DNA from 4 places in the Bacillus sp. JJ722 genome. Region 1 is predicted to be linked to each of the others. Evidence: predicted binding sites of a transcription regulator. Region 1 holds the regulator's gene; each other region holds the start of a gene.
What was found. Region 1 encodes LexA, which represses DNA repair genes until DNA is damaged. Its sites were predicted from a motif close to CGAACATATGTTCG; they were not measured.

Region 1 (3,211 bases):
TGCTCAACAAATAAAGAAGCGTAGTATTTAATTAATTTAAAAATAGAAGGCTATCATGTAGCCTTCTATTTTTATGCATTTGGGAGTTAATGGGAGTCGTTTTTATAGATATCTTAATTGTTTTATACATCTATCATTTTACTAAGTTAATAGTCTATACGAAAAGTAGAAGAAATTCATATATTAGTATAAATGGACAAACTCTTTTGAAGAAAAAGATTAATAACTTAAGGTAGGTGTTGTTAGATGACAGTGCAAATACTTATTAATAAATCAATAAATCGAATGGGGTTGGTGCATCCAGTTGTAAAAGATACCGCTGTTGAATTAATTAAAAGAGCATATAAAGAAGGAATTCATGTACTAATGACAAATGGTTATCGAAGCATGGAAGAACAAGCAAAGTTGTACGGAAAAGGAAGGAAGTCGTACGTTTATAAGGGGAGAGACTATGGAGATCCAAAAAGCGCAATCGTTACAAATGCGATGCCGGGAAGTTCAAACCATAATTATGGGTTAGCAATAGACTATGTTCTAGCTAATGAAGATGCAACCGAAGTATATTATACAGTTGATGATAAATTTAAAAGGGTAGCAGCTATTGCAAAAACACTAGGTTTTGCCTGGGGAGGAGATTGGAAATCGTTTAAGGACTATCCTCATCTTGAAATGACGGGTGGCTTAAAAATAGATGATTTGAAAAATGGTAAACGTCCAAATCTTACAGTTACGTTTACACCAACAATTATTAAAGAGGGAGGGAAAATTCCAACTAAAAATGATAACAAGAATATGAAAGTGTACAAACCATCAAATGATGATTTCATAAACGCTACGGCAAGAGTACTTAAACGATTTGAGAATAAAGACGTGCATGGAGATAAGGCTATTAGCTCTATTCATAGAGAGAAGTTGCTGAAGAGGGAGCTTTCATTAGATGATGCTATTGCAATAATATATGTAGCTTTAGATCGAGGGTTAATTAGCCCAAAAGCTACTGAATAATAAATTGAAGGTTTTAATAGTATGCCTTTTAAATGTAAACCGCAATATTGTGATACAATTAACGTGTTTACACTATTGATCAAGCAAAATAGGAGTCGAATATGTATAAATTTATCAGAATAACATCCGAAAAAATTTTTAGTATGTTTATAGCTTTTGTTATCACTGGGATTGTTTATTTACTAATATTAGGGATTTCAGAAGGATTCATGGAACTGGTTGCAACGGGTATCGGTAACATGTTCATTATGGCATGGTTTGGAATAATCATTGTAAGTCCAGCGGTAATCTTTATAGGAATTCCGTTCTCGTTTTTAGCAAACTATATAGGGAGAAAAGTTTCTAAACATCAAGCTGCTATTAGACTCGGCCTTTATATAGTTTTAGCTTTGTTAATTGCTCTTATTACGAATCTGGTGAATGTGCAAGGAATAATAGCAAAGTTTGTATTACCATTAGGATTAGCAAGTGGACTTGGCTTCTGGAGTGGAGAATTGTTGTATAGTAAAATCATAAAGATTTTAAAGGAGAAAAAAATCATAAAATTCTCTATTAATGAACTAAATTAATTTAGTAGATTTTATTTTAATGTATAAAAGGCAAAACTATTTACATTGCAAGCGACTGCAAGTAAATAGTTTTGCCTTTTTCTAACGTACATTATTAATGTATTTCTCTATACAGACCAATTACTTTTCCGAGAATAGATACTCTATCAAGAATAATTGGTTGAAGAGAAGAGTTTTCAGGTTGTAAACGGAAATAGTTATTTTCTTTGAAGAAACGTTTTACAGTCGCTTCGTTATCTTCTGTCATTGCGACAACTATATCACCATTTTGTGCATTCTGCTGCTGGCGAACAATGACGTAATCTCCATCAAATATTCCAGCTTCAATCATACTGTCACCAACAATTTCAAGCATAAATACATGTTGATCGTAACCAGCTAAATGTTCCGGAAGAGGAAAGTATTCTTCTACATTTTCAATCGCTGTAATAGGTTGACCAGCTGTTACTTTACCCAGTAATGGAACATTAACTACTTTTCGCTTTGGAATAAAAGATTCTTCTTCTAATTCTAGAATTTCTATTGCGCGAGGTTTTGTAGGGTCTCTTCGAATTAAACCTTTGGCTTCGAGACGAGCTAAATGTCCGTGTACTGTAGAGCTAGAAGCTAAACCAACCGCTTCTCCTATTTCCCTAACGGAAGGGGGATAACCTTTTGTTCTTACTTCTAGCTTTATAAAGTCAAGAATATCTTGTTGTCGCTTTGATATTTTATTCATTAATACACCCCATTCTCTTTCTATTTATATAAATTATAACATGCAATTTTTGGATAGACAAACATATGTTTGAATGTTTTTGTCGAATTTGAAAATAAAATAGAACATACGCTCTTGACACAAAACAAATGTTCGTATTATAATTCATCTATCAAAACACGAACGAATATTCGTATATTAGAAGGAGACGTATATAATGAGAAACTTTGTTATGAAAAATGCCTTTTCCTTTCTGTTTTTAGGACTTATTGTGATGTTTTCTATAATCTGTATATTTAAATACAGTGCTGATGATTCAGAAAAATATGTTGAAGTAACAATTGTTCAAGGAGATTCCCTGTGGGAAATTGCACAGGAATACAATTATGATAATATGGAAACTACCCAGTTTATATCTCATCTAGAGAAGGTGAATCATATAAATGGTGAATCAATAAAAATTGGAGATGTTATACGTATTCCCGTTAAAGAAGGTAATGAGAAGTTTTTGACAATGAGCACTAATAAAGACTAAGTTGCTTATTTATAAGTTGAGAGGTAGTAATAGCTAATGAAACGAGCGGTTATTTATTGTAGAGTAAGCACTGATAAGGAAGCTCAAGAAAGCTCCTTACATAGACAAGAACAAGAATTAAGAGCTTTAGCTAACGATTTGTCATTGGAAGTTATTCATGTCATTAAGAAACAGGAAAGTGGTTTCCAATTGAACCGTGATGGTGTGTTTGAATTGCTAGAGTGTATAAAGGAACAAAGCGTTAATGTTGTATTGATTCAAGATGAAACAAGGCTTGGAAGAGGGAATGCCAAGATTGCACTATTGCACTTTTTAATGAAAGAAGGTGTGCAACTATTTACATACTCTCATAAAGGAGAAATGGAATTATCTGATGCTGATTCAATGGTTTTGCAAATTGTAGGT
Region 2 (3,211 bases), on a different contig from region 1:
TTCTGTATTTATTACTTTACCACGCAATGGAAGTATTGCTTGGAATCGTCGATCTCGACCTTGTTTAGCTGAACCACCTGCAGAATCTCCCTCGACAAGATAAAGTTCGTTTTTCTTTGGATTACGTGATTGAGCTGGCGTCAGTTTACCAGAAAGAATGGTTTCGCCTTTTTTTCTTTTCTTGCCACTTCGAGCTTCTTCACGAGCCTTACGCGCTGCTTCACGAGCTTGAAATGCCTTTAAAGATTTCTTGATTAGAATGGACGCTATTTCTGGATTTTCATGTAGGAAATATGCTAAATGTTCAGCTACGACATTATCTACACTGGATCTCGCAATACTTGTACCCAATTTCCCTTTCGTTTGCCCTTCAAACTGTAACAGCTCTTCAGGAACTCTAACAGAAAGAATCGCGGCTAATCCTTCACGAATATCAGATCCCTCTAGGTTTCTATCCTTTTCCTTAAGAAGACCATTTTTTCGAGCAAATTCGTTAAACACGCGAGTCATCGCTGTTTTTGCTCCTACTTCATGCGTTCCACCATCTTTTGTTCGAACATTATTAACAAAACTTAAAATATTCTCAGAAAAACCATCGTTAAATTGGAAAGCAAAATCAATTTCGATTCCATTTTGTTGACCTTCGATAGCCACTACCTCATGTAAGGCATCTCTTTCTTCATTCAAATATTCAACAAATGCCTTTAAACCATTTTCATAAAAGAAAACTTCTTTCTGATCATTACGCTCATCAATAAGCTCGATTTTCATTCCTTTAAGAAGAAATGCTGATTCTCTTAAGCGCTCAGATAACGTTTCATAATTGAAAATCGTCGTTGAAAAAATTTGTGGATCTGGCTTAAAGTGAATGGTCGTACCTGTTCCGTTTGTCGTACCTTTCTTTTCTAAAGTTGTTACTGGTTTACCACCGTTACTAAAACGTTGTTCATATATGAAACCATCTCTTTTGATGGTAACAACTAACCATTCAGACAATGCATTTACAACAGAGGCACCAACACCATGTAAACCACCGCTCGTTTTATAGCCACCTTGACCAAACTTACCACCAGCGTGAAGAATGGTTAAAATGACCTCTGGTGTAGGCTTACCTAATTTATGCATCCCAGTTGGCATCCCACGACCTTTATCGGACACGCTAACACTTTGATTTTTATGCAATTTAATTGTTATTTGATTTCCATACCCAGCTAGTGCCTCATCGACTGAGTTATCTACTATTTCATATACTAAGTGATGAAGTCCTCTTGCATCTGTGCTGCCAATATACATACCAGGTCTTTTTCTTACGGCTTCAAGACCTTCAAGCACTTGTATGGCATCATCATTGTATTCAAATTTATTTTGATTTTTAGCTGCCACTGAAATTCTCCTTCCACAAGCAAACCCATGTTTATCTATACTTGCTTGAAAGTTAAACTATTATGTACTGCGCTATTATAACACAAACCGAACGAGTGTTCGAAAAAAACTATGATATATGTAAAATGCTTAAAACCTATTGTATCGTTAAAAATCATTTTCGCATATAATGTTTTAGCTTATTCACATCTTGCACATAATTAATTCACAAGTGATAGTAACATAAAAAATGACTATATACTTAGCTTTTTTTTACATAAGCATAGAAAAAGGAGCAAATATGCTCCATTTCTACTAAGTCATTTTGTTAAGGCATGCTCAACTTTAATACAACGGTTCATGATAACAGTATAGCCTTTATTTTTCAAATCATGATACACATCTTCATCGATTACATCTAACTGAGTCCAAAAAACATCCGCATCGATTTGTTCAAATTCTTTCGCATGTTGAGAAACAGCTTCGCTTCGTCGAAATATGTTTACAATGTCTACATGTCCATCAATATCAAGTAACGATGCATACGCTTTTACCCCAAACACTTCACTTACACTAGGATTTATTGGAATAATCTCATATCCGCTATCCATCATCGCTTTAGATACGCTATAAGAAGTACGATTAGGATTATCCGATAACCCTACTACTGCGATTCGTTTTGCCTTTTTTAAAATTTCCCCCATGTCATTTCGTGAAAGATCATTAATAGCCATCTCATTTCTCCTTTTCATATTCCTTAAAATTGCATTTTATGTAGCTTCCAAATTACTTGTAAGTTATCAAAATCAAAATACCAAGCTTATTTATAAGGGCTCGGATTATACTTTATGACTTTATTCTACATAAAAGCTCTATTTCCTTTTATTTATCCCTCTAATCATTTTCTAATCTTTCTAAGTCATTTTTTATTTAAAAACCATGTACAATTTCTTCTACACTGTTATATATTTTAAATATTAAAAATATTTAAAATATATACTTTAGATATGAAAGGAGTATGCAATGGATATTCGGCAATTGCGCTATTTCGTCACTATTGTAGAAGAAGGCCAAGTTACTAAAGCAGCAAAAAAATTACACATGGCTCAACCTCCACTTAGCCAACAATTAAAAATGATGGAAGATGAACTAGGTGGAAAACTATTCGACCGTAATGGTCGACACCTAGAACTTACAGAATCAGGCAAGCTATTATATAAAAAAGGGCAAGAACTACTGGCTTTCTTTGAAGAAACACTGATTGAAGTTAAAGAAGTTAGCGAAGGTCTCAAAGGTATACTCGCTCTCGGTTCTGTTAAAACTTGCTTTGCCTATATCCCTGGACGTATCCGATTTTTCCGTACAAAGTTTCCTGATGTTCGCTTCAAATTAGTTGAGGGCGATACATATCGATTAAAGGAAAGTTTGTTGAATCGTGATATTGAATTAGCAATAATACGGCTTCCCATCGGGAGCACTGATTTCTCATCCATTGAGCTTACTCCAGATCCATTTGTCTTAGTTGTACCAGATGAGTGCGATATATCAAACGTAATCAAAATGAAAGATATAGCCCCTCTACCATTGCTACTACTTCATCGAGTAAGTGGACATGGCACCTATGAATTAGTTATAGATGAGTGTCGTCGGCATGGGTTTGAACCTAATATAGTATGTGAATGTCCTGATGCTTCCATGATTTTAACTTTAGTTCGTGAAGGAATAGGTGTAGCCTTTTTACCCCAAACTACCTTAAAATCCTTTTCACAACTTGGTGTTAAAGTTATATCCATTGAGGATTGTAGTGTCCAATCAGAAGCTGCAATCGTTTGGCATAAAGATCGATATC
Region 3 (3,211 bases), on a different contig from region 1:
ATAATCTCGTAATAGTATTTGGCTCTTACCATAGCTTTTTTCTCGTGGTTGAACTTTATCACTTATACGGCTAAAATCCACACCCCATGCATGATAATAGAGTTGTTCACCCATTACTCCAAGCCTTCTCTTCAATGATTTAACATCATATTTTGCAAGCCCAGACACCGTACAAATACCCATCCTATTCAATGTTCTTGCAGTTCGTGGTCCAATTCCCCACATATCCGTTAGGGTTTTAATTTTCCAAACAGTATTAGGAACATCTTCATAACTCCAATAAGCGATTCCACCAGGTCGTTTTTTCGCTTCATTATCGAGACAAAGTTTAGCAAGAAGGGGATTGTCTCCAATTCCGATTGTTGCACAAAGTCTTAATTCTCTTTCAATATCCTGTCTAATTTGTTTAGCTATTGTGAACTTGTCACCAAATAGTTTCCTAGATGCAGTTACATCAAGGAATGACTCATCAATTGAATAGATATGAAGGTCATCATTACTTACATACCGTCTGAAAATGTCCTGGATGATGCGATTAACATGCAAATAAAGTTTCATACTAGGCTCGGCTAAAATAATACGTGAGTCATTTGGAATTTCATAGAGACGATTACCTGTTTTAATCCCGAACTCTTTTTTTACGGCTGGTGAGGATGCTAATACAACAGATCCTAGTCGGTCTTTCTTTCCAATTACAACTAGAAAAGTAGTCAACGGATCTAAGTTACGCTTAATGCATTCCACTGATGCAAAAAATGCCTTCATATCGACACACAATATATCTCTGCGTGGTAACTTAGAAACATCAAATTCCATAGCTGTCAACCTCTGATATAGAACGGATTTCTGTAATAGGAATAAATTCACCTTTAATTCCCTCCGTGTCTTTTAAATATATACCTTTAAGAATTGCGTCATACTTCCAGACATATCCCGTAGAATGTTTTACTATCTCATAAGGGTTAAGATGGTTAGCGTACTCTATTCTGATAGATGTTTGATTTTGGTGAGATAGAAGTAACATTTCATTGAATAGTTCTAGAGATTGTTCATCTAAGAAGATGGGAGCTGTCTTTTTACGATTATGATAATTCATATCCTCGTTGTGCTCTGTTAACACAAACCCTTGCCACTTCATCATTCCACGGTCTCGATAAGCCATTCTAATCCATCCTTTTAATTTTTATCTTATGTTATTTTCTTGATAATTATACAAACGAGTGTTCTGTTCATAAGTAATTATAAGAACGTTCGTTCTCGTTTTCAAGAGGAATTATCTTTTTTTAGGTTTATTTCAGAACAAATGTTCCTATATAATGATGAAAAAGAACCGACTTATGTCAGTTCTAATCTTAACTATTGCTCGTTAAATATTTCAAACTAAGATATTTATCTTCTTTTTTCTCATATGAAAACATATATTATTAAAAAACCACCTAATATTAAAGGAGTTTTATATGAGAAAAAAAATTTTAATGATATTAACATCAGTATTAGCTATTGGTCTTGTGGTCTATGTAGGAAACAAGTTCACAACAAAAGAAACAAACATTGATAAAACTGTAGAAAATACAAGCTTTTCAAATGCTTATGCTAATAAAACTTTAGATGAAATGGAAAACAAAAAGGTAATAGATTTAATTTCAAAAGAATTAAAAAATAAAAACTATAAATCTACTGGAATAATCATGTATTCTCTTGGTGAAAATGATAAACAAAATGAAATGACTATACCTATTTCAAAAAATGAATATAAAGGTGAAAAAACTAAACAAGAAATAGACAATATAATTAATAAAATTTTACAAGAAAATGGTTTCAGTAAGTTTAAAGTTTCACTTATTCCAGAATAAATCTAATTTTGAATTTCTAAATAAACAGTATCTCCAATTATGATTTATTACATTGACAGACATGGTAATGTAACAAGACGTATTATCACGGTGATAGCGATGAACAAAACATCTATCAAGGCTTTTTGTCATTTAAGGAAAGCTGAACGTATATTTAAGATTGATAATATCCTTTCATCAGGACCAATCGGAAAGAGAAATGTTTCTTAATGCAATTTAAACTAACAAAGAGAAATGAGATGACACCATTGAAACCTTTAGGAAAAAGACAACAAGAGATTTTAGGGTTTATTGAGGAATACACTAATCATCATGGATTTCCACCAACTGTACGAGAGATTGCGGATGGAACGGGATTAGCATCTTCATCGACAGTACAAGAGCATTTACGTAAACTAACAAATAAAGGTTTTCTTAGACGAGATCCAAATAAACCACGAGCGATTGAATTACTTATGGGTGAGGAAAGAAAGCTAGTCGTTAGTGATTTAACTAACGATGACAGGAATAAATTATTTATGGAATTAGTGAAGCGTGGATTTAGTGTGAAGATAAAATAAGTAATTATAGACCCAATCTATTATTAAGAATTACGGTATAGTATAGTATGTGAATTTGAAAATAATGTATAATTTTATTAAAAAGAGTGGTGATTAGGTGACTAAGTTTGTGATATTTGGAATTGTTGTTTTTACTATATTATGCTTTTACTTCACTCTGACATTTTTTGAATATTTACGTACAAATGATGAACGGATAATTAAACAATCAAAACTAGGAGCTGTAGCTTGTATTACTCTGGTATTAGGATTGTTGGTTTTATTACTATTTTAGTTAAAATTTTTACATTTATTCCCATTTTAGAGTATGATGTGAATAAGGGGTAACAATACCTCTTACTATTCTCTTATTTAAATTTATTATTAAAAGGGAGATACTAGCTATGAGTTAGTATACCCAACGCTTAGCCCATAAGTTCGTCTTCCAGGACGGAATGCTTATGGGATTTTCTTTTGTATTTACAGTAAATCATACCTAGCTTTACAATTAAGTTGTTGCTATCTCCAAATTTATAGCATACAGTTTTACCACTATTCAGCCACCAGGTAGCTATACTACTTAGGGCTATTTTGTTTCCTAAAGGGATATAATTATAGATTTTTATACTCACTTGTCTTAGTATCGTGATGGTGCGTATAGTTCATCAATACAATATCTACACCTTCTAAACTTGTTCTATTTATTTCAGAATGGCCAAAATATGTTTTAGTATCGATTTTAAATGTGGCGGAGTCAATTCCCCACACTGTTTCACCTTTACTTGGATCTATGGTTTTAAGAGTTAGTTCTACTTCATA
Region 4 (3,211 bases), on a different contig from region 1:
CTTTGTGTAAATTATGTAATGTTTGTTTTAATGCTTCGACAGGTTCTTTTGGTTCTAGAATATCTACTTTTGTATCTTGGAATAATTGACAATAAAATTGGATTCCCCCATCTGGTAATACTTGAAATGGAGAAGCTATGAAAATTTCATTGTTCACTTTTCGCCCTAAAGGATTGGTCATAAAGTAGTTTGGTAGATTAGATTCAGAAATACCTAAGCGAGAAGCGTAAACACTAGCTGCCGGCCTTCCATCAAATTCATAAACGATTCTTCCTTCTGTATTGGACTTCGTTATTTTCATTTCTTTTTTGGTAGACTGAAAGATATTTTCTTTCATAATAAATGTATCTACATCGGGTTTAATGAAGATAACTATACCTCCGATGCTGGAAACACGCCCGTTTAAGCTAATCATTGTTTGTTGAAACTTAGCGTCATCTCCAGCTGTACCTCCGAACAATGGGAAACCTTCGTTGTCAAAAATCGAATTAACAACAGATAGCATTTTTTCTTCCGCAGCAATCAATCCGTTGGGAAATACTAATCCTATTCCTTCTTTGCTTACATAATTACTACCAGTGTTTATACCTACTTTTGTAGCTGCCTCTTTTAGTTTCTTTCGATAAAAAATTGGGTATTTTTCAATATTCTCCATTAATACAGCTTTAGCAACTCCGATGTTTTTAGAGAAACTCATTGCGCTTAATCCGCCATTGCTCAACCCTTTTGGTCCTATCTCACCGGTTGTAGTCAAACCTACAATTTCGGAATTTGGGTATGTTTGATGGAAATGAGTTGATAATTCTTCAAAAGAATACTTAGTACTAGCAAAGAAAAGGATAAGGACAGGGTTTGAATGTAATGATTGGGTAACTTCTTTAAAGACTAAATCAAGTTGATTATGTTGACTATTCACTGTTTTGATCATGCTCATAAATGCACCTCTCTTTGATGTCCTAAAGACGTTATAACATTTCCTTTTATGGGAATCAATGTAAATAAATCGAACTTTTTCTTAATATCAACCCCAACATTTTTGAAAAAAACAAGTGATACGAAAACTTCCCATGATTACACAATTTAACAGCTTGTCGAATGAACGTTCGCTTTTTGCTGGTTAGTTATTAAATGTTTGTGGTAAAATGTCTATATATTCGTTAGTTCGTACAAGATGAAAATAAGTACTGTGAAGTGGAGGCAAAACTTGATGAATGAGTTTCAATTAGTGTCTAAATATTCTCCTCAAGGAGATCAGCCTCAGGCAATTCATAAACTAGTAGAAGGTATCCAATCTGGTAAAAGATTTCAAACGCTGCTAGGTGCAACAGGAACGGGGAAAACATTTACGGTTTCGAATGTTATTAAGGAGATAAACAAGCCTACGCTTGTAATTGCTCATAATAAAACACTTGCAGGTCAATTATACAGTGAATTTAAAGATTTCTTTCCTAATAATGCAGTCGAATATTTCGTTAGTTATTACGATTATTATCAACCTGAAGCATATGTACCTCAAACCGATACTTTCATTGAGAAGGATGCTTCGATAAACGATGAGATTGATAAACTGCGACATTCAGCTACATCATCTCTTTTTGAAAGAAAAGATGTCATTATTATTGCCAGTGTTTCGTGTATTTATGGTTTAGGTTCGCCAGAAGAATATAGCGAGTTAGTAGTTTCATTACGCACAGGAATGGAAATTGAACGAAATGCACTACTACGTAAACTCGTAGATGTTCAATATGAGCGTAATGATATTGATTTCAAACGTGGAACGTTCCGCGTTCGTGGTGATGTTGTAGAAATCTTCCCAGCATCAAGAGATGAGCAATGTATTCGTATTGAATTCTTCGGTGACGAGATTGACAGAATTAGAGAAGTGGATTCATTAACTGGTGAAGTACTAGCTGAACGTGAGCATGTGGCAATCTTCCCTGCATCCCACTTCGTAACGCGCGAAGAAAAGATGAAGATTGCTATTGGAAATATTGAAGTAGAACTGGAAGAACAACTAGCTGAGTTTAGAGAAAAAGGTAAGTTGCTTGAAGCGCAGCGTCTAGAGCAAAGAACACGTTATGATTTAGAAATGATGCGTGAAATGGGATTCTGTTCTGGAATCGAAAACTACTCACGTCATTTAACATTGAGACCGGCTGGGGCAACGCCTTATACATTACTTGATTACTTCCCAGAAGATTTCTTACTTGTTGTAGATGAGTCGCACGTAACATTGCCGCAAGTAAGAGGTATGTTTAATGGAGATCAAGCACGTAAACAAGTCCTTGTTGATCATGGTTTCCGTTTGCCTTCGGCGAAGGATAATCGACCGTTACAGTTCGATGAATTTAATGAGAAAGTTCATCAAGCTATCTTTGTATCCGCAACTCCAGGGCCGTATGAGCTTGAACACTGCCCAGAGATGATTGAACAAATCATTCGTCCGACAGGCTTGCTTGATCCACCTATTGAAATTCGTCCAATACAAGGTCAGATAGATGACTTAATAGGTGAGATTCAAGATTGTATTAAACAAAATGAGCGTGTGTTGATTACAACCTTAACGAAGAAAATGTCTGAAGACTTAACAAATTATCTCAAGGAAATCGGCATTAAAGTACAATACTTACATTCAGAAGTGAAAACATTAGAACGTATCGATATTATTCGCGATTTACGACTAGGGAAGTACGATGTCTTAGTCGGAATTAACTTATTGCGAGAAGGCTTAGATATTCCAGAAGTATCTTTGATTGCTATCTTAGATGCGGATAAGGAAGGTTTCCTGCGCTCTGAAAGATCACTTATTCAAACGATTGGTCGTGCAGCGCGAAATGCACATGGCCGTGTTATTATGTATGCAGATAAAATAACAAATTCAATGAATATAGCAATTACAGAAACAAAACGTCGTCGATCCATTCAAGAAGCGCATAACGAAAAACATGGTATCGTACCAACTACGATTCAAAAAGATATACGTCAAGCGATTAGAGCTACGCATGTGGCTGAGGACCAAGATCATTATGAAGTAAGTGTTAAACTAGATAAATTAACGAAAAAAGAACGAGAAAAGGTCATTTCAGAAATGGAACAAGAAATGAAAGAAGCAGCAAAAGCATTGAATTTCGAACGTGCTGCCGAATTGCGTGACCTAATTTTAGAGTTGAAATCGGAAGGGTGACTAACAAATGGCATTGGATAAAATCGA

Region 2: a site for LexA is predicted at 1,472-1,485, ahead of parE (DNA topoisomerase IV subunit B). Genes of this name have one in related genera too.
Region 3: a site for LexA is predicted at 1,214-1,227, ahead of V7014_RS13985 (YolD-like family protein). Genes of this name have one in related genera too.
Region 4: a site for LexA is predicted at 1,093-1,106, ahead of uvrB (excinuclease ABC subunit UvrB). Genes of this name have one in related genera too.

Annotation. Positions count from the first base shown of each region.
Region 1 covers NZ_JBALMO010000145.1:5,646-8,856, reverse strand. Annotated here, with positions in the region: gene thrS (threonine--tRNA ligase) at 1-31, shown strand, start outside; gene V7014_RS17495 (M15 family metallopeptidase) at 247-1,005, shown strand; gene V7014_RS17490 (hypothetical protein) at 1,107-1,574, shown strand; gene lexA (transcriptional repressor LexA) at 1,669-2,292, opposite strand; gene yneA (cell division suppressor protein YneA) at 2,489-2,806, shown strand; gene V7014_RS17475 (YneB family resolvase-like protein) at 2,843-3,211, shown strand, end outside.
Region 2 covers NZ_JBALMO010000233.1:7,453-10,663, forward strand. Annotated here, with positions in the region: gene parE (DNA topoisomerase IV subunit B) at 1-1,383, opposite strand, end outside; gene V7014_RS22290 (CoA-binding protein) at 1,683-2,096, opposite strand; gene V7014_RS22295 (LysR family transcriptional regulator) at 2,386-3,211, shown strand, end outside.
Region 3 covers NZ_JBALMO010000105.1:8,996-12,206, reverse strand. Annotated here, with positions in the region: gene V7014_RS13990 (DinB/UmuC family translesion DNA polymerase) at 1-816, opposite strand, end outside; gene V7014_RS13985 (YolD-like family protein) at 806-1,162, opposite strand; gene V7014_RS13980 (hypothetical protein) at 1,458-1,853, shown strand; gene V7014_RS13975 (helix-turn-helix domain-containing protein) at 2,063-2,413, shown strand; gene V7014_RS13970 (DUF3888 domain-containing protein) at 3,005-3,211, opposite strand, start outside.
Region 4 covers NZ_JBALMO010000050.1:5,325-8,535, forward strand. Annotated here, with positions in the region: gene V7014_RS08110 (FIST signal transduction protein) at 1-934, opposite strand, end outside; gene uvrB (excinuclease ABC subunit UvrB) at 1,208-3,184, shown strand; gene uvrA (excinuclease ABC subunit UvrA) at 3,192-3,211, shown strand, end outside.